Regions from separate parts of the Bradyrhizobium sp. i1.15.2 genome, predicted to be linked through region 2. Evidence: predicted binding sites of a transcription regulator. Region 2 holds the regulator's gene; each other region holds the start of a gene.
What was found. Region 2 encodes LexA, which represses DNA repair genes until DNA is damaged. Its sites were predicted from a motif close to TGTTCNNNNTGTGTTCNG; they were not measured.
Positions count from the first base shown of each region.

Region 1: ABIB80_RS04075 (YifB family Mg chelatase-like AAA ATPase) is a predicted target of LexA. The motif match lies at 2,105-2,122, and genes of this name have one in related genera.
Region 3: ABIB80_RS05695 (helicase-related protein) is a predicted target of LexA. The motif match lies at 1,752-1,769, and genes of this name have one in related genera.
Region 4: ABIB80_RS32960 (nucleoid-associated protein) is a predicted target of LexA. The motif match lies at 2,256-2,273, and genes of this name have one in related genera.

Region 1 covers NZ_JBEPRQ010000001.1:872,275-876,486, reverse strand. The annotation lists gene ABIB80_RS04090 (CpaE/TadZ family protein) at 1-613, shown strand, start outside; gene ABIB80_RS04085 (tetratricopeptide repeat protein) at 843-1,628, opposite strand; gene ABIB80_RS04080 (PilZ domain-containing protein) at 1,709-1,954, opposite strand; gene ABIB80_RS04075 (YifB family Mg chelatase-like AAA ATPase) at 2,181-3,719, shown strand; gene ABIB80_RS04070 (hypothetical protein) at 3,773-4,114, shown strand.
Region 2 covers NZ_JBEPRQ010000017.1:25,599-29,810, forward strand. The annotation lists gene ABIB80_RS25910 (molybdopterin molybdotransferase MoeA) at 1-1,204, shown strand, start outside; gene lexA (transcriptional repressor LexA) at 1,380-2,081, shown strand; gene ABIB80_RS25920 (hypothetical protein) at 2,534-2,968, shown strand; partial or broken gene ABIB80_RS25925 (ComEC/Rec2 family competence protein) at 3,106-4,212, opposite strand, start outside.
Region 3 covers NZ_JBEPRQ010000002.1:181,187-185,398, forward strand. The annotation lists gene rpmB (50S ribosomal protein L28) at 1-59, opposite strand, end outside; gene ABIB80_RS05690 (DUF3108 domain-containing protein) at 634-1,443, shown strand; gene ABIB80_RS05695 (helicase-related protein) at 2,036-4,212, shown strand, end outside.
Region 4 covers NZ_JBEPRQ010000029.1:31,901-36,112, forward strand. The annotation lists gene ABIB80_RS32950 (ComEC/Rec2 family competence protein) at 1-188, opposite strand, end outside; gene ABIB80_RS32955 (Fic family protein) at 395-1,942, opposite strand; gene ABIB80_RS32960 (nucleoid-associated protein) at 2,283-3,332, shown strand; gene ABIB80_RS32965 (hypothetical protein) at 3,292-4,212, shown strand, end outside.

The DNA of each region.
Region 1 (4,212 bases), on a different contig from region 2:
GGAGCGTCTGCTCTCCAAATGCACCGAGCGTCTCAGCCTGCTTGCTGCGCCTGCCACCCTTGACCGCGTCTACGATTTCGGCGCGGAGGCCTTCGATGCGGTGTTCGACACGCTGCGCATGACGACGCCCTGCATCGTGCTCGACGTTCCCCACCAATGGTCGGGTTGGACGCGGCGTGCGCTGGTCAACGCGGACGACATCGTGATCGTGGCCGAGCCCGATCTTGCGAACCTGCGCAACACCAAGAACATGCTGAACGTGTTGAAGGCGGCGCGGCCGAACGACCGGCCACCGCTCTACTGCATCAACCAGGTCGGCATGCCCAAGCGGGCGGAGATCGAGGTCAAGGCATTCGCCAAAACCATGGAGAGCCAGCCGATCGCGGTGATCCCGTTCGATTCAAAGCTGTTCTCGACCGCGGCCAACAACGGCCAGATGATCGCGGAGGTCTCCAAGAGCCACCGCACCACCGAGCTGTTCCAGAACATGGCGAACCGCCTCGCCGGGCGCGGCGAGGTGAAGAAGCCGAAGCGCTCGCTGCTCGGGCCGCTGCTGAAGAAGCTGAAGGGCAGGTCGGGGCGCGCGTCAGCCCCGCATCGCAAGGCGTCGTAGGGACAAGAGCTGAGCTCTCTCCGTTCCCTCCCCCCTTGTGGGGGAGGGGCAGGGAGGGGGTGCTACACGGGGACTCTTTCCGTCGCGCACCCATTCGATGCATCGTCACCAATCAGCACTTTTTCCTGGGCTACCCCTCTCCCTAGCCCTCCCCCACAAGGGGGGAGGGAATGCACCTCCCTCGGTGCGCTCGGCGAGGCTCAATCTGTCGAGCTCAGGAATGAGCGGGCTACTTCTCCGCCCGCTGCTGCTTCTTCACCAGCAATTGCCGCAGCGCTGTGACCTTTGCCGCCGCTTGATCCGGCGGCAGGTCCGCCTTCACGATGGTTTCGGCCTCGGCCTGCTTTCCTTCCAGTCCCAGCACGAGCGCGAGATTGGCGCGCACCCGGAGATCGGCGGGATTGCGCTCGTGCGCGCGGCGCATCGTTTCCTCTGCCCGCGGCAGATTGTTCTGCAGCATGTAGGACAGTCCGAGATTGGACAGCACCGACGGTTCGTCCGGCACGATTTTCAGTGCGGCGGCGTAGTATTGCTGCGCCTCCTCGTTGCGACCGAGCTGATCGAGCGCGGCGCCCTGCGCCGACAGGATATGCCAGTCGGGATCCTCGGGCGAATGCGCGCGACCGAGGACGTCGAACGCCTGCTGGAAACTGCCGCTGTCGGCGAGCGCGCGGCCATAGCCGGCGAGCAGCGCCTTGTTGCTGGAATGGGCAAGCACGGCCTGCTCCAGCACCGCGAGCGCCTGCGCGCGCTGGCCGGTCTGGCGCAACGCCTTGCCATATTCGAGCGCGACGTTGGGATCGCCAGGCTTGGCGCGATAGCGCTCGCGCAGCGCGTCCATGTCCGGCCTCACGTCTGGCTTGGCCTCGGCCCTGACAGCCGTGTCCGATTTTCCGCCGAGCGCGCCGGTGATGTCCTCGATGCCGGTGGTCTGACAGCCGCCCAAGGCCAAGATCAGAAGTGCGGAAAACAGATATCTCGCCGGAGGAGAGGCGACGGACAAACGCTTGGACATACTCTGATCACTCGGCGACTGATCAGAGATGCTTACCGATTAACGCTAAAGTCCCGTTAAGGCGGGGCGCTTCCGAAAGCTCAGTCGGTGAATTCAGCGCCGAACTCGCAGCCGATGCGCCAGCGCAGGCGGCACTGCCGGGAATAGTCGGGCGCGAAGATGATGGTGAATTGCGGCGGCACTTCCAGAAATTCCGCCACCACTTTCACGCCGCCATCCGAAATATCCGTGATCGTGCAGTCCCGCGGCAGCGAACCCGCGCCAAAATGAATCTTGGCGAGCCGCGTGCACATCCGTCGTTCGCTTCTCCGGCGATTTGCAAGCATCTGAATTGTTCACCCGTTAGACCACGGCCCATCCCGCAGCCTAGGAGTAGCGGACATTCGTTGGAATGTGCTGAGCAGAGCAGCTTGCATTCGAGGCGTAGTGTCTTCGACGTGTTTACGATCGGTTAAGGCCTTCCGGCCCTCTCGACCCGTTCCCGTATTGTTCTTGCAAGAACTGGCCCGCTCTGCTACCCCTAATTGTGCAAAAGGGCAGGCTGGTTCGGGCATGGTTCAGCGGGTTTCTACCGTCGCCTTTGAGGGGATCGAGGCCCGTGCGGTCGACGTGCAGGTGCAGGTCGCGCCCGGTCTGCCGGCCTTCGCGATCGTCGGTCTCCCGGACAAGGCGGTGTCGGAGGCGCGCGAGCGGGTCCGCTCGGCGCTGATCGCCTCTGGGCTGGCGCTGCCGGCGCGCAGGATCACCGTCAATCTCGCGCCCGCCGATCTGCCCAAGGAGGGCAGCCATTATGACCTGCCGATCGCGCTCGGGCTGATGGGGGCGATCGGCGCGATCCCCCCGGATGCGCTGACCGGCTTCACGGTTCTGGGCGAGCTTGGCCTCGACGGATCGATCGCACCGGTGGCCGGTGTCCTTCCCGCCGCGATCGGCGCCAATGTGCGCGAGGAGGGGCTGATCTGTCCGGCGGCTTGCGGCTCGGAAGCGGCATGGGCGAGCCCGGACATCCAGATCATCGCCGCAAGTTCGCTGATCCAGATCGCCAACCATTTCAAGGGAACGCAGGTGCTGTCGCGGCCGGTGCCGAAGGTGCATGAAGCCGCCGCCTCGCCGCTCGACCTGCGCGACATCAAGGGCCAGGAGAGCGCCAAGCGCGCGCTGGAGATCGCGGCCGCCGGCGGCCATCACCTGCTGATGATCGGCGCGCCCGGCGCCGGCAAATCGATGCTGGCGGCACGCCTGCCCTCGATCCTGCCGCCGCTGTCACCGGGCGAGTTGCTCGAAGTCTCGATGATCGCCTCTGTCGCCGGCGAGATCGAGGGCGGCGCACTGACGGCGCGGCGGCCGTTTCGATCGCCGCATCATTCCGCCAGCATGGCCGCGCTCACCGGTGGCGGCATGCGGGCGCGGCCAGGCGAGATCTCGCTCGCGCATCAGGGCGTGCTGTTCCTCGACGAGCTCCCCGAATTCGATCCGCGCGTGCTGGATTCGCTGCGCCAGCCGCTGGAGAACGGCGAGGTCTCGGTGTCCCGCGCCAATCACCGCGTCACCTATCCCGCACGCTTCATGCTGGTCGCGGCGATGAATCCGTGCCGCTGCGGCAATGCGTTCGAGCCCGGCTATGCCTGCAAGCGCGGCCGCATCGATCGCTGCACTGGCGACTACCAGGCCCGCATCTCGGGGCCGCTGATGGACCGTATCGACCTGCGCATCGAGGTTCCCGCCGTGACCGCGGCCGATTTGATCCTGCCGCCGCCGGCGGAGGGCTCGGCCGAAGTCGCCGCGCGCGTGGCCGCCGCGCGCGACATCCAGCTCGCACGCTACGCGGACGCCGGCCTGCCGAAGGTTCGCACCAATGCCGAAGCGCCGGCCTCGGTGCTGGAGGAGATCGCCAAGCCGGATGCGCAAGGCCAGAAGCTGCTGCGCGACGCCGCCGAGACCATGCGGCTGTCGGCGCGCGGCTATCACCGCGTGCTGCGGGTGGCGCGCACGCTGGCCGATCTCGATCGTGCCGACAAGATCGGCCGGCTGCATCTGGCCGAAGCGCTGTCCTACCGCGCACTCGCGGAGGATGTGCGCCAGTTGGCCTGAGCAATGCGCCGCCGCAGCTTTCTCGACAACATCACCATGCCCGAGATTGAACCATGACCGACGTCAATGCCTGCACCATCAGATTTGTCCGCCCGTCCCAATATGCCGATCGGCTGAGGTCGTACGAGTTGTGGGTCAACGGGACCAGCGTTGGGAAGCTTGCGCGCAATGACGCGTTGGAGGTCACGCTGCCGGCCGGTGCCTGCACGATCGAGGCGACTATTGATTGGGGCAGAAGCCAACCGCTCATCGTTCGCACCACTCCTGGCCAAATCGTCGAGATCGAGGTCAGGAACAGGTGGGGCGCCTGGGCAGCGCTGTGGGCGATCAGCTTCGGCAAGAACAGCTATTTGGTTCTCACTGAAGTCGAGCGAAAAACGAACAGAAGCGCTTAACCGACTGAGATTCTCATCCCCAGATACCGGCATCAACCCGGCGGTAACGAGTTTCCTTTACGCTCTGCAAACCATAAGGCCCATCAGTTCCCCGTACA
Region 2 (4,212 bases):
GATGCCGGTTTCCGACGCGCTTGCCGCGGTGCTGGCGGGTGCAGAGCCGCTGCCGGAAGAAATGATTTCCCTCGACGAGGCCCATCATCGCGTGCTCGCGCGTGACCTCGCGGCGCGGCGCACGCAGCCGCCGCAGGCGATGTCGGCGATGGACGGCTACGCGGTGCGCGCGGCCGATGCCGCGACGATCGATTCGGAGCTCACCGTGGTCGGCGAAGTCGCGGCGGGCCGACCGTTCGCCGGGACGATCGGCGCCGGCGAGGCCGTACGGATCTTCACCGGCGGCGTCGTTCCCGGTGGCGCGGACGCCGTCGTGATCCAGGAGGACACGGTCGCAGCCGGCAAGCGGATCATGATCAAGGAAGCCGCGATCGCCGGTCGGCACATCCGCCCCGCCGGCGTCGATTTCCGCGAGGGTGACGTGCTCCTGCGCAAGGGAAGCCGTGTCACCGAGCGCGACCTCGCGCTCGCTGCCGGGATGAATCATCCGCACCTTGTCGTTTTCAGGCGTCCAAAGGTCGCGATTCTCGCCACCGGCGACGAGCTGGTGATGCCAGGCACCACGCCAGGCCACGGCCAGATCGTCTATTCCAACGGCTACGCCCTGCACGCGCTCGCCCGCAGCGAAGGCGCCGAGACGATCGACCTCGGTATTGCCGCCGACACGCTGGAGGCGACCACCGCCGGCATCCGCCGCGCCCGCGAGAGCGGCGCCGACATCCTGATCACGACCGGCGGCGCATCGGTCGGCGACCACGATCTGGTCCAGCAGGCACTGCGGGACGAAGGCATCGCGATGGCGTTCTGGAAGATCGCGATGCGGCCAGGCAAGCCGATGATGCACGGGCGACTCGGCGCAATGGGTGTGATCGGCCTGCCGGGCAATCCCGTGTCGTCCTACGTGTGCGCTTTCCTGTTCATGGTGCCGCTGATTCGCGCCCTGTCGGGCCGTTCAGTGATTCACCATCGCCGCGAACGCGCCGTGCTCGGCCGCGGCGTCGGCGCCAACGACCAGCGCGAGGACTATCTGCGCGCGCATCTGGAGGAGCGTGACGATGGCACACGCGTCGTTCTTCCCGTCAATCATCAGGACTCTTCGCTGCTTGCGAATCTCGCTGCAGCACAGGTACTTCTCGTGCGCGCACCATTCGCGCCGAAGGCCGAAGCCGGCACGGCTTGCGAAGTGTTGCGGCTCCCCGTCTGAGCACCCCGCAACGCGCGTTCCGCGAACTTTGCTCTGTTCACGGTAAATTAAGCAGTTGCGGAACATGTATCGAACATATAGTGTCCGTTCATGATTTGTTTCGAGCATGTAGCGGCTTATTGCCGAATTCTGCGTCTCGGAATCGGACGACATCAACCGGGGGACTTTGGTCGAGATGTTAACGCGCAAACAATACGAGCTTCTGCGGTTCATCAGTGAACGTCTGAAGGAAAGCGGCGTGCCGCCCTCCTTCGACGAGATGAAGGATGCGCTCGATCTGCGCTCGAAGTCGGGCATCCATCGCCTGATCACGGCGCTCGAGGAGCGTGGCTTCATCCGACGCCTGCCCAACCGCGCCCGTGCGATTGAAGTCATCAAGCTGCCGGAGCTCCAGGCAGCCGCCGGCAGCCGCCGCGGCTTCACCCCCAGCGTCATCGAGGGCAATCTCGGCAAGGTGCGTGCGGGCTCCAGCCTGCCCGCGGACGAGGGCGAACGCCCCGTGGCGGTACCGGTGATGGGCCGCATCGCGGCCGGCACGCCGATCGAGGCGTTGCAGACACGCAGCCACACCATCAGCGTACCGCCCGACATGCTCGGCTCGGGCGAACATTACGCGCTGGAAGTGCGCGGTGATTCCATGGTTGATGCCGGCATCCTTGACGGCGACATGGCGCTGATTCAGCGCAACGAGAGCGCCGATACCGGCGACATCGTGGTGGCGCTGATCGACGACGAGGAAGCGACGCTGAAGCGCTTCCGCCGTCGCGGCGCCTCGATCGCGCTCGAGCCCGCCAACGCTGCCTATGAGGTCCGCATCCTGCCGCCCAATCGGGTGAAGATTCAGGGCAAGCTGATCGGGCTTTACCGGAAGTACTGATACCGGACGTACTTGATACCTGGAGAAGTTGGCGCCTCGCGCGCTTCCGATCGGCATCGCCGGTCAGAGATTGGAGCGGATCATCGTCCGCTCCGGCTGGATAGTCTTTCTGGTTCTGCACAGACTATCCGGCCCCTGCTCCGGCGCTGGCTACTCGCGACGCCCAAGAAGCAGCACCGAAACAGCACCGCTTCGCGGCTCGAGTGTGCGAGGAAACAGCGAGCAGCGATCGAGGTCGTTGCACCAGCCGGCAATATTCGCGCATGCGCCTCCCGAATGCATCGCAACTCTCTTTGTTCCTATTGAATTCGGGAAAGATAATGTGATCGCGGCTTGCGGAAACCAGCCGCAGATTTGCCCACAACCGAGCAGAGCTTTCGTGCTTCAACTCTGATAGAGGCCTGCGCCTCGATAAGAGACGTGGGTTGCTATCCCAGCATGAGGAGCACCCGATGTGTGACTACAGCCTGCATGCCGTCGCGTCGCGCCCCGCCGAAGTCGGCGAGACGATCGTCACGACAAATTTCCGCGGCACCTCGACGCGCGGCTTCGCCTCCGCAGCCGATCCGTCTGTTGCCGTCTGCCTGCTGCCGGGAACGGAGCTCGCCTTCGCAGACGACGTCCGCTACGACAATCGCTGGATCTGGACGCGGACCATCAATTCCCGCGTGGGCAAGTTCGGCAAGATCGATCCGCACGTTCCCGACCGCCATCATGACGCGATCGAATTCCCCGACGGCAAATTTGTGCTGGTGACGCAGCTCGTCGAAGGCCAGCGCGCGACCGTGCTGCAACTGCCTGTGACCCAGTCGGTCATCGAGCGCGAGCACAAGGCGCAGATCATCGCCGACAGGCAGCCGACCGTCACGCACCTGCCGATCGGCTGAAACAGCCGCCCTCCGGCTACGAGGTCGGAGGTCAGGATTGAATTGCCATCGCCGGCCGTGGCCGGCGAGATGGTGTGGTTTGCGCCAGCGAATCCGAGCGGACGCACCGACCCGCTGCGTTGCTCCGCACCATCAGATCAATCGTCGGCCTGCAAGTCGGTCTCCGCCGGCGTTGCGTCCTTGATGCGGGGCGCGGTCGCCTTCGGCGCAAGGCTGCCGTCGAAATCACCCTCGCCGGCGCCGACCGGCAACCAGGGGCGGCTCGTGCCTCTCGCCCTCACCGCCTGAACCACAAATCCGTCACCACGCTGCGTCAGCGCCAGTGCGCTCTGGCTGGCGAGCCGCTGCCGATCGACCACCATCGCCGCGCAATCGGGCGGCGCGGGACGCGTCGTCACCACCAGCGCGGCCCGACTGCAATCGTCGGCGAGAGCGTCGACCCGCAGTGCCAGCGCGACCAGCCTCCCGTCGATCAGTGGCGTCACGCAGCCGGATTCGTCACAGGACACGCCATCAGCCAGCGAGGCTCTGCCGGCATCGCGCGGATCGGCGTCGGCAGCGAGCCATTCCTTGAGCAGAAAGCTGTCCTTGCTGGTCCTGATCAGGTGCAGATATCCGTCCTTGCCCCGCACCGCGACGCTCGCGCCATCCCCGGCGATCAGGATGTCGGGCCTCCGCGCCGACAGTCCCCACAGGATCGCTGCCAGCAGCACCAGGGCGCCGGACCAGCGCAGCGGCGTCCGCAACAAGCCCAGCACGATGATTCCCAGGCTCGCCGCGATCAGCGGCCCGATCCCGAACGCCGCGATGCGGCCGACGGCACCCGGCAATGCTGCGACCCAGCGCGAGACCGCGACCATCCAGTCGATGCCGATCCCCATCAGCCACCAGAACACGCTGTCCAGCCCGAACGGTGCAGCAAGCAGCCCCAACAGCCCCGCCGGCATCACCAGCGCCGAGACCACCGGCATCGCGCCGAGATTGGCGAGCACGCCGAACGGCGTGACACGGTGGAAGTGGAAAGCGGCGTAGGGTGTGGTCGCAAGTCCCGCAATCAGCGAAGCCATGAACAGCATCGCGATCTCGCGGCCGCCCCACATCGCAATGCGTGCAGTCGCCGAATGGTCCGGCGAGGCAAACAAATTCGGCATGCCGATCTGCACCAGCGCCACCAGCCCGAGCGTTGCTGCAAACGACATCTGGAAGCTCGGATGCACCAGCGCTTCCGGCGCGACCGCGAGCAC
Region 3 (4,212 bases), on a different contig from region 2:
TGGCTGACCGTGTGGCCGACCTGGGGGCCCTTGGCCGTCAATTCGCAGCGGCGAGACATGGCAAAATCCTCAATCTTTCCCAACGATGTGCGGCCGCCATTCGGGGCGCCACGGGCAAATTCTCTGTCCTTGCAGGGAGCGGGCGGACGTATAGGGGGGAAGCGGCGGGACGTCAAGGTTTTGGGGCGGGTTTCGTGCTCCAAGGTAGCTGTCATCGCCCGGCTCGACCGGGCGATCCAGTACGCCGAGACGGTACGGCTGACCAGAGGGGCCGCGGCGTACTGGATGCCCCGGTCAAGCCGGGGCATGACAGCGGTGGAGGTGGCGGGGTGAGGTGCGCGGTTCTGACCCGCCCCGATCACCAAAACGGCAATGATTATCGCGCCTTACCATCACATAAAGGGCGTATTCGCGCCCGAAGAGTCCAGTGGAGTTCCGGACGCGGAGTGGCCCGGACACATTGCTTGGCGCGGGTTTTGGCTTAAGTAACAACCGTTCGCGCCCCGATTGGATTGTTTCGTGCTCACAACGTCTCATCTTGCGCCAAGCCTGCGCCCAAATGAGCTGCGCTCAGCGGAGCGGCGCGCAAGGAATCCACGCGCAAGTCATCCGCGCTCTGCCGGCCGCTGGGTCATGGCGGCCCTTGGCGGGCTGGTTTTGGCGTGGGCGGCGGAGCCCGCGGCGGCGCAAGGCAAGCTCGAGGCGCAATACGAGGCGACGCTGTCGGGCATTCCCGTAGGCCGAGGCGCCTGGAACATCGACATCCAGGACGATGTGTTCGCGGCCGCGGCCTCCGGCGGTACCTCGGGGCTCTTGAAATCGTTCGCGGGCGGGTCGGGCACCGGCGCCTCGCAGGGCCGCGTCGTCAACGGCGCGCTGGTGGCGACCGGCTACCAGGCCTCCACCACCACCTCGAAGAAGACCGAAGAGATCCGCATCACGCTCGACAAGGGCAATGTGAAGGATTTTGCCATCCTGCCGGAGCCGCCGGTCGATCCCGACCGCATCGTCGTCACCGACGCGCATCGCCGCGGCGTCTGGGATCCGATGACGGCCTCGCTGGTGCGCGTAGCAGGCAGCGGCGACGTGCTGTCGGCGGACGCCTGCCACGGCAGCGCCGCCGTGTTCGACGGCCGCATGCGCTACGAGCTCAAGCTCGATTTCAAGCGCATGGAGAGCGTGAAGGCGGAGAAGGGCTATCACGGCCAGGTCGTGGTCTGCTCGCTGTATTTCGTGCCCATCGCCGGCTACATCCCCGACCGTCCCGTGATCAAATATCTCGCCGCCCAGCGCAACATCGAGGTCGCGTTCGCGCCGATCGCGGGAACGCGCATCCTGGTCCCGTTCTGGCTGAAAGTGCCGACCCCGCTCGGGCCGGCCATGCTGGAAGCCACCAGCTTCATCACCACGGCCCAGCCGCCCAGGATCGCGAAGACGCAGTAGAGGGGCGTCCCGTGCTGAATCTCCCTTTTTGGTGAAAATAAACGCAAGCGATTTCAATGGCATCCCTACTGTGCATGGGGTTGTTTTCGCACTTTTTGTTTGGGAGGGCTCCAGGGCCGGGAATCCATTTGACTCCTCCCCGATTCTGATTCGACTCCGCGCCGTCCCCAGCTTTAACGAATCCGCCACCGAAACGTCGCTTGTGCGGCGGGCCAAAACTCCATCTAGTGCGAACCCAATAAGCCTCCCGCGACATCTTGCGAGAACGGAACAGGACTCAAGGGGGAGTCAGCGATTCGGCCGCGATTCGTTCTCAACTCGTTCCGAAGCTTAAAGCCAACGGGAAAAGCGTCGCAAAGTGAGACAGTTGCGCGGGATTTGGGAAGGGGCGCCGCATTCTCCGCCGTCATGCCCCGGCTTGACCGGGGCATCCAGTACGCCGCGCCCTCTCGGTTTGATCTGCGCCGCCTCTGGAATACTGGATCGCCCGGTCGAGCCGGGCGAGGACAGCAGTGTGTGAGGCGAGCCCTTCGCGCCACCGCCCCAAAACAGCACTGACATTCGCCCCAATCGCCATTACCTAATCCCCCAGATGCCTTTTTCCTCCTCCCCCTTCGCTTCCGAGCGGCTTCCCGGCGCCGGCGTCACTGCGGTGCTCGGTCCCACCAACACCGGCAAGACCCATCTCGCCATCGAGCGGATGCTCGCGCATCCCTCCGGCATGATCGGGCTGCCGCTGCGCCTGCTGGCGCGCGAGGTCTACAACAAGATCGCAGCAAGGGTCGGCCCCGACGCCGTCGCGCTCGTGACCGGCGAGGAGAAGATCAAGCCGAAAGCGCCGCGCTATTGGGTCTCGACCGTCGAGGCGATGCCGCGGGATCTCGACGTCTCGTTCCTCGCCGTCGACGAGGTGCAGATCGCCTCCGATCTGGAGCGCGGCCACGTCTTCACCGATCGCATCCTCAACCGGCGTGGCCGCGACGAGACGCTGCTGCTCGGCGCAGCGACGATGCGGCCCATTATCGAGCGGCTGCTGCCGGGCGTCTCCATGATCACGCGGCCGCGTCTGTCGCAGCTGGAATTCGCCGGCGACCGCAAGATCACGCGGCAGCCGCGCCGCACCGCCATCGTCGCCTTCTCGGCTGACGAGGTCTACGCCATCGCCGAGCTGATCCGCCGCCAGCATGGCGGTGCCGCCGTGGTGCTGGGCTCGCTGTCGCCGCGCACCCGAAACGCGCAGGTTGCGATGTTCCAGAACGGCGAGGTCGATTACCTCGTCGCCACCGACGCCGTCGGCATGGGCCTCAATCTCGACGTCGACCACGTCGCCTTTGCCTCCGACCGCAAGTTCGACGGCTACCAGTTCCGCCGCCTGACGCCGTCCGAATTCGGCCAGATCGCCGGCCGCGCCGGCCGCGCCACCCGCAACGGCACCTTCGGCACCACCGGCCGCTGCGCACCGTTCGAGCCCGAGCTCGTCAATGCGCTGCAGAACCACACCTTCGACCCCGTGAAGGTTTTGCAATGGCGCAATTCGAAGCTGGATTTCGCTTCCCTCGGCGCGCTCCAGGTCTCGCTGAACCTAGCCCCCGGCCATGAGGCGCTGACCCGCGCGCCGATCGCCGAGGACATGCGCGTGCTCGACCACGCCGCCCGCGACGCCGAGGTGCGCGATGTCGCGCATGGCAAGGATGCGGTGGAACGGCTGTGGGAGGCCTGCCAAATCCCGGATTATCGAAAACTGTCGCCGGCCGCCCATGCCGAGCTGGTGACGACGCTGTACGGCTTCCTGATGCGGAAGGGGTGCATCCCCGACGCCTGGTTCAGGACCCAGATCGACCAGGCCGACCGCGTCGACGGCGATATCGACACGCTGTCGGCCCGGATCGCGCAGATTCGCACCTGGACCTTCGTCGCCAACCGTCCCGACTGGCTGAAAGACCCCGAACGGTGGCAGGGGATCGCCCGCGAGGTCGAAAATAAATTATCGGATGCGCTCCATGAACGCTTGACTGAGCGTTTCGTTGATCGCCGGACCAGTGTATTGATGCGCCGCCTGCGGGAGAACACGAGCTTGAATACTGAAATCGGCAAGACCGGCGAAGTCATCGTCGAAGGCCATGTCATCGGCCGCCTCGATGGCTTCACCTTTGCACCGGATGCGGCGGAAGCCGGCTCCGATGCGAAAGCGTTGCAGGCTGCAGCGCAGGCCGTGCTCGCCGGCGAGATCAACGCGCGCGCCGAAAAACTGGGCAATGCGCCGGACGAGCAGTTCGTGCTGACCTCGGAAGGCATCATCCGCTGGACCGGCGATGCCGTGGCGCGGCTGTCTGCCGCAGAGGACGCGCTGCATCCGCGCATCCGCATCATCTCCGACGAACGCCTCACGGGCGCCCCCCGCGACAAGGTGCAGGCCCGGCTCGAGCTCTGGCTCAAGACGCATATCGAAAAGCTGCTCGGGCCGCTGTTCGAGCTCAGCAAGGCCGAGGACGTCACCGGCATCGCCCGCGGCATCGCCTATCAGCTCGTGGAGGCGCTCGGCGTGCTGGAGCGCCCGAAGATCGCCAACGAGCTGAAGGACCTCGACCAGCCCTCGCGCGCGACCTTGCGCAAATACGGCGTCCGCTTCGGCGCCTATCACCTCTATTTCCCCGGCCTGCTCAAGCCGGCCGGGCGTGCTCTGGCCGCGCTGCTCTGGGCGCTGAAGCAGGACAATGTCGATCCCTCCGCGCTGTCGGGCGCGCAGCATCTGGCGAGCTCCGGCCGCAC
Region 4 (4,212 bases), on a different contig from region 2:
GGTGTCGCGCCCGCAAAGTGGCCAAATCGGGCTGGTGTCGTCACTACGCGCAGGAGCGCGAATGGTTTGGTCCGTTCAGCACGAAAACCGTCCAAGAGCCGCGGTCCGGCGCCATCAACATAGTCGGCATCGATGCAATCAAATTCGAAGGATGCACGGCGATGAGGGCTCGTGCTCAATGAATCCACGCGCGAGACGCGCGCGTACAGTCCTCTGCGGGGAAACTCTGGCGGGATGCGGATAAAGAAGAAAAAGAAGATAACCTCCCAGGGTCAAAACTCACCGATGCGGCGCGTCTTAGCTGCGACCACGCCGATAAAGAGCGCTATTTTTTATCAAGGGCTCGACCAGCATCTGATCCGACAGGCCCCAATTCAGGTGGCACTCTGACAAGTCAACTCGCCGTTCCAGAGTCTTTCGAGAACGCCGCTTGATAAAGCTCCTCAATCCTCGTGACTTCATCCGGCGTTAGTTCGGAGAACTCGTTGTCGCGAGCGCGCTTTGAGAGTTGCCCTCCATTCTGTTGCAGGAATCCGAAGAGGTTATTGAGCGTCCGCTCCGGCATTTCGATCATGTTCTCGATGCCCGCGCGGAAGGTATCGAAGCTCCGCAGAAATTGCGTTTCCTTTGGAAGATCTTGTTCGATGGTCCTCTGCACGCATTCGTACAGAAACTCGGCGTGGGGCGTCGCGTCGAAGAAACGATAAAAATCACCTGTATCGTTCAAGACCTTGACGTTGCCCTGTGGGGTCGACTCCCATTCAACACATGGAAGCAATCTAGTCGAATAGCTTTCCAACACACTCTTGTATTCGCTGATCTTGTCGAGAATCGCGGCAGAAACCGGAAAGTGGATCCCCGCGGGATTGAATCCGCGCCGTGCCAGAACATGGTGCATCAGGTATCGGTGAATGCGTCCGTTGCCGTCCTCGAACGGGTGGATGTAAACGAACCCGAAGGCGAGCACGGCGGCAGCGACGACGGGATCAAGCTCGTTTTCCGCCGCATGATCGAACGCGATCAGTCCCCGCACGAGGGAGGGGATATCTTCGTGACGCGCGCTGATATGATCTGGGATAGGTCTTTGCGTTTCGCGTTCATGCTCGCCGACGAAACCACCTTCGTTACGGAAACCAAGTTTCACGAAGCGCTCATCGCCAATCACAATGCGCTGCAGGCGCAGAAACTCCGCCTCATCGAGCGGTGCCCGTCCCGCTTCACCGATGACCCTGCCCCATCGCTGGATACGGTCCTGTGGCGGTCTCTCTCCTTCAATGACGTAGCTTGACTTTGAATCCTTGAGGAGAAGGAAGGCGGCAGTTCGCGCGAGCAGATCCTTCGGCACTTGGCTCACGACGACACGCGCGCGCTCCTTGAGATCCTGCGCAATAAATTCGCTCAGTGCTGCAGTCTTGAAAACAAGCGGGCAGAACTCCAGGGTTCCTGGCAGATTGTTGCGGACGCGGTGCCGTGCCGAATTCCGCCCGGAGGTAGCGTATTGGAGTTCGGTATCGACGGCATCGACGTAAGAGACCTTATCTGCCGCAGGCAGATTGAGTTGGCGCTCCAACAGCCATTCATGGAGAAACCAGATACGACGCGTGTACAGACCGGTCGGCTTCTGTCTTACAAGGTCCGCAATCTGATCCTCGTTCACGGCGAGGAAAAGCCGCTTCAGGATTGCAAGATCGAGTCCTTCATTCTTGAGAGCGAAGGTGAGATGTCCCTCAAGCGTCGCGTCCGGCGCATGCCGCGGCGTATAGATGCGCCATCCCCCTTGCTCAATGATACGGTGCTTTGTTCCGATGGCCGAAAGCATGCGCGGGACCGGGGCGGATAGGTTGTAGGCGTCAATCAGCGCCGCATAGCCAACAGGAGTTGCCACCTCCGGCAGCCTCCGGTCATGAAAAACACTCACGGGCCCTGAAAAATCCGTCTCCATTGTGCCAAATCCGTGAAAAACGTTCTCGGTCGTGAATTTCACTCTCAATTTAGCCTTCGAGCCGAAAACACCTCATATATAGCGAAAAACCTTCGCGTCATACGATAAACATGAAAAGTCTTCACGCACATCGCCTAGTCGGTCTAAAGCAACCCTCGGGGATAACCACCAATCCAAGTGGCATGACCGGCCCTCTTTCAACCGTCCATACGCAGGCCCCACGACTACAAGTCGGGTGGAATTCTTAACAAGATGCAGGATTCTTAGCGGAACACGACGTAGATTTTGGAATAAAAATCGGCGCGATTGAAAATGTTCTCTTTATGTTCTATGGTGGTGTATGGCCTTCCTTACTGAGCAGGAACTCGAAAGCCTGCGCATTGATCAGAGCGTTTTTCATATTGTCGGCCCGGGAGAGGAACATTTTCAGCTACTAACGGCGTTCGACGCCGGTCGACACGCATCCTTTTTCCTGGGCCGCGTCCGATCGGTCAACAGCGGAAACCGATACGAATTCCTCGCGGACGCGGCGGTGCGGGCGCAACTGGCTCGTATCAGCCGGGACAGGGCGACTTTCCAGGAAGAGAGCGAGAAACTCGCAACAGCGTTCAATGAAGCTCACGGAGGCAGCACGGCTGTCGGTGCCTTCTTGATCTTCTCGCTGTCTTGTTCAGGTGGCCGGGTATTTGCGCTTCTGAAATTCGAGGACGAAAAGGTTCTCAGTTACGACTACGACGTCAGTCGCGGGCGTTCGGGGAAGCCGAAGCCGACCTTCGGCGAGATTGAGCGGACTTTTGTCCAGAACCGCAACGCCCTGCAGAAAGCCGCGCTCATCAAGCTGGGCAAAGAGCGCGACGAAATCTGCGTTGTCGATCGTCAAAATCCGCAGCGGCCTGCAGCCTATTTCGAACAGTTCTTGCTCGTACGACGCCAGCGAACGGAAGAGGAGTTGACAAGGACAATCGTCGAGGTCACGCGCAACATTGCGCACAAGCACAAAGACATACTTCCGCGGGACGCGATGAAAAATATGGCGCAACGCCTCTACGACGCCAGCCAGTCCGGCGGTTCTATCGACGGCGAAAGTGCTGAAAATTGGCTGAAGAGCATTTTCGGGCCGCTGCCTGATGATAGCCCCGTGCTGACAGACTTCAAGGCAAAGCTGAAGCGCGAAGGAATGGCGGGCGAATCGTTCGTGCTCCAAAAGAACGCAATTCAGGCGCCCAAGAACCGTCGCGTCGAGACGGCAAGCGGGGTCAAATTGACCTTCCCTGTCGGTTTGATGTCTTCAGTCATTTCGGTAAACCGCGACAAGGGCGAGATCATCATTAGGGACAAGATCACACTCGATGACTTCGAGCTCAACACATCTGGTCGAACGCGTACGTGAGCTTGTCGCGAACGGCGCCGTGGCGGACGAACGTATTGACGCCCTTGTGTTGCGAGGGCGGCTGCCGTCTGTCGATGCGCAGATCGCCTGGCTCGGGTTCGTCGACGACGTCCCAACGCCGTTCTCGTCATTGCAAGTCTATAATCCAGCTCTCGGTGGCGATCTCGTTACGGGTGATATTTTTGATTCGACGCGCGAGATCGTGATCACGCTCGGAAAGCCGACTGCCGACGGCTGCGCCTTCTTTATCTTCCAGTCCGACATCCCACATTATTTGGTGCAACGAACTCTGCTCCCGCGCGTCGCGATCGCCGACTTGAATTCCAATCAGGCATTTCGCGCACGAGGATTGGAATTCGCTTCATGGGATTTCGCGCAAACGCCACCGCCAGCGGAGCCTTTGCTTGGGTCTATCGACCCGACTCGCTATGTTCGTGACTTTATCCCCGAACGTGAAATCGTTACCGATCTCAATCCCTGGCTGTTATTGGCCGCGCCAGCGGTTTCATCGCCGGCGTATCAAGCTTGGGAAACGGTTTCTGCCCGCAGATTGTTGGGCGGTCTCGTCTCCCGCGCCTGGCTCGAGGATGGCCAGGTCTGGCTGCAAGCGGCGGCGACGCCTCCGATCTATCGCATTAGAGCCGATGATCCTGCCCTGCCCGGCGCTCGTTCTCGATTGACTGAATCCGCCAACTGGGTTTTTCTTTCGGGGACAGATGTCGAGGCACGCCACCTGCTCTTTTCCGGTGAGTTGGCTCGGGCGAGCCGTCCTCAGCAAGATCTCGCTACGACATTGGAGCAGGCGCTTGAGGCGGCCAAAGCTGCCTATGAAGCTCACGTCCAATCATCGAGCCGCGAGACTCTGAAGGCGCTCGCCGAT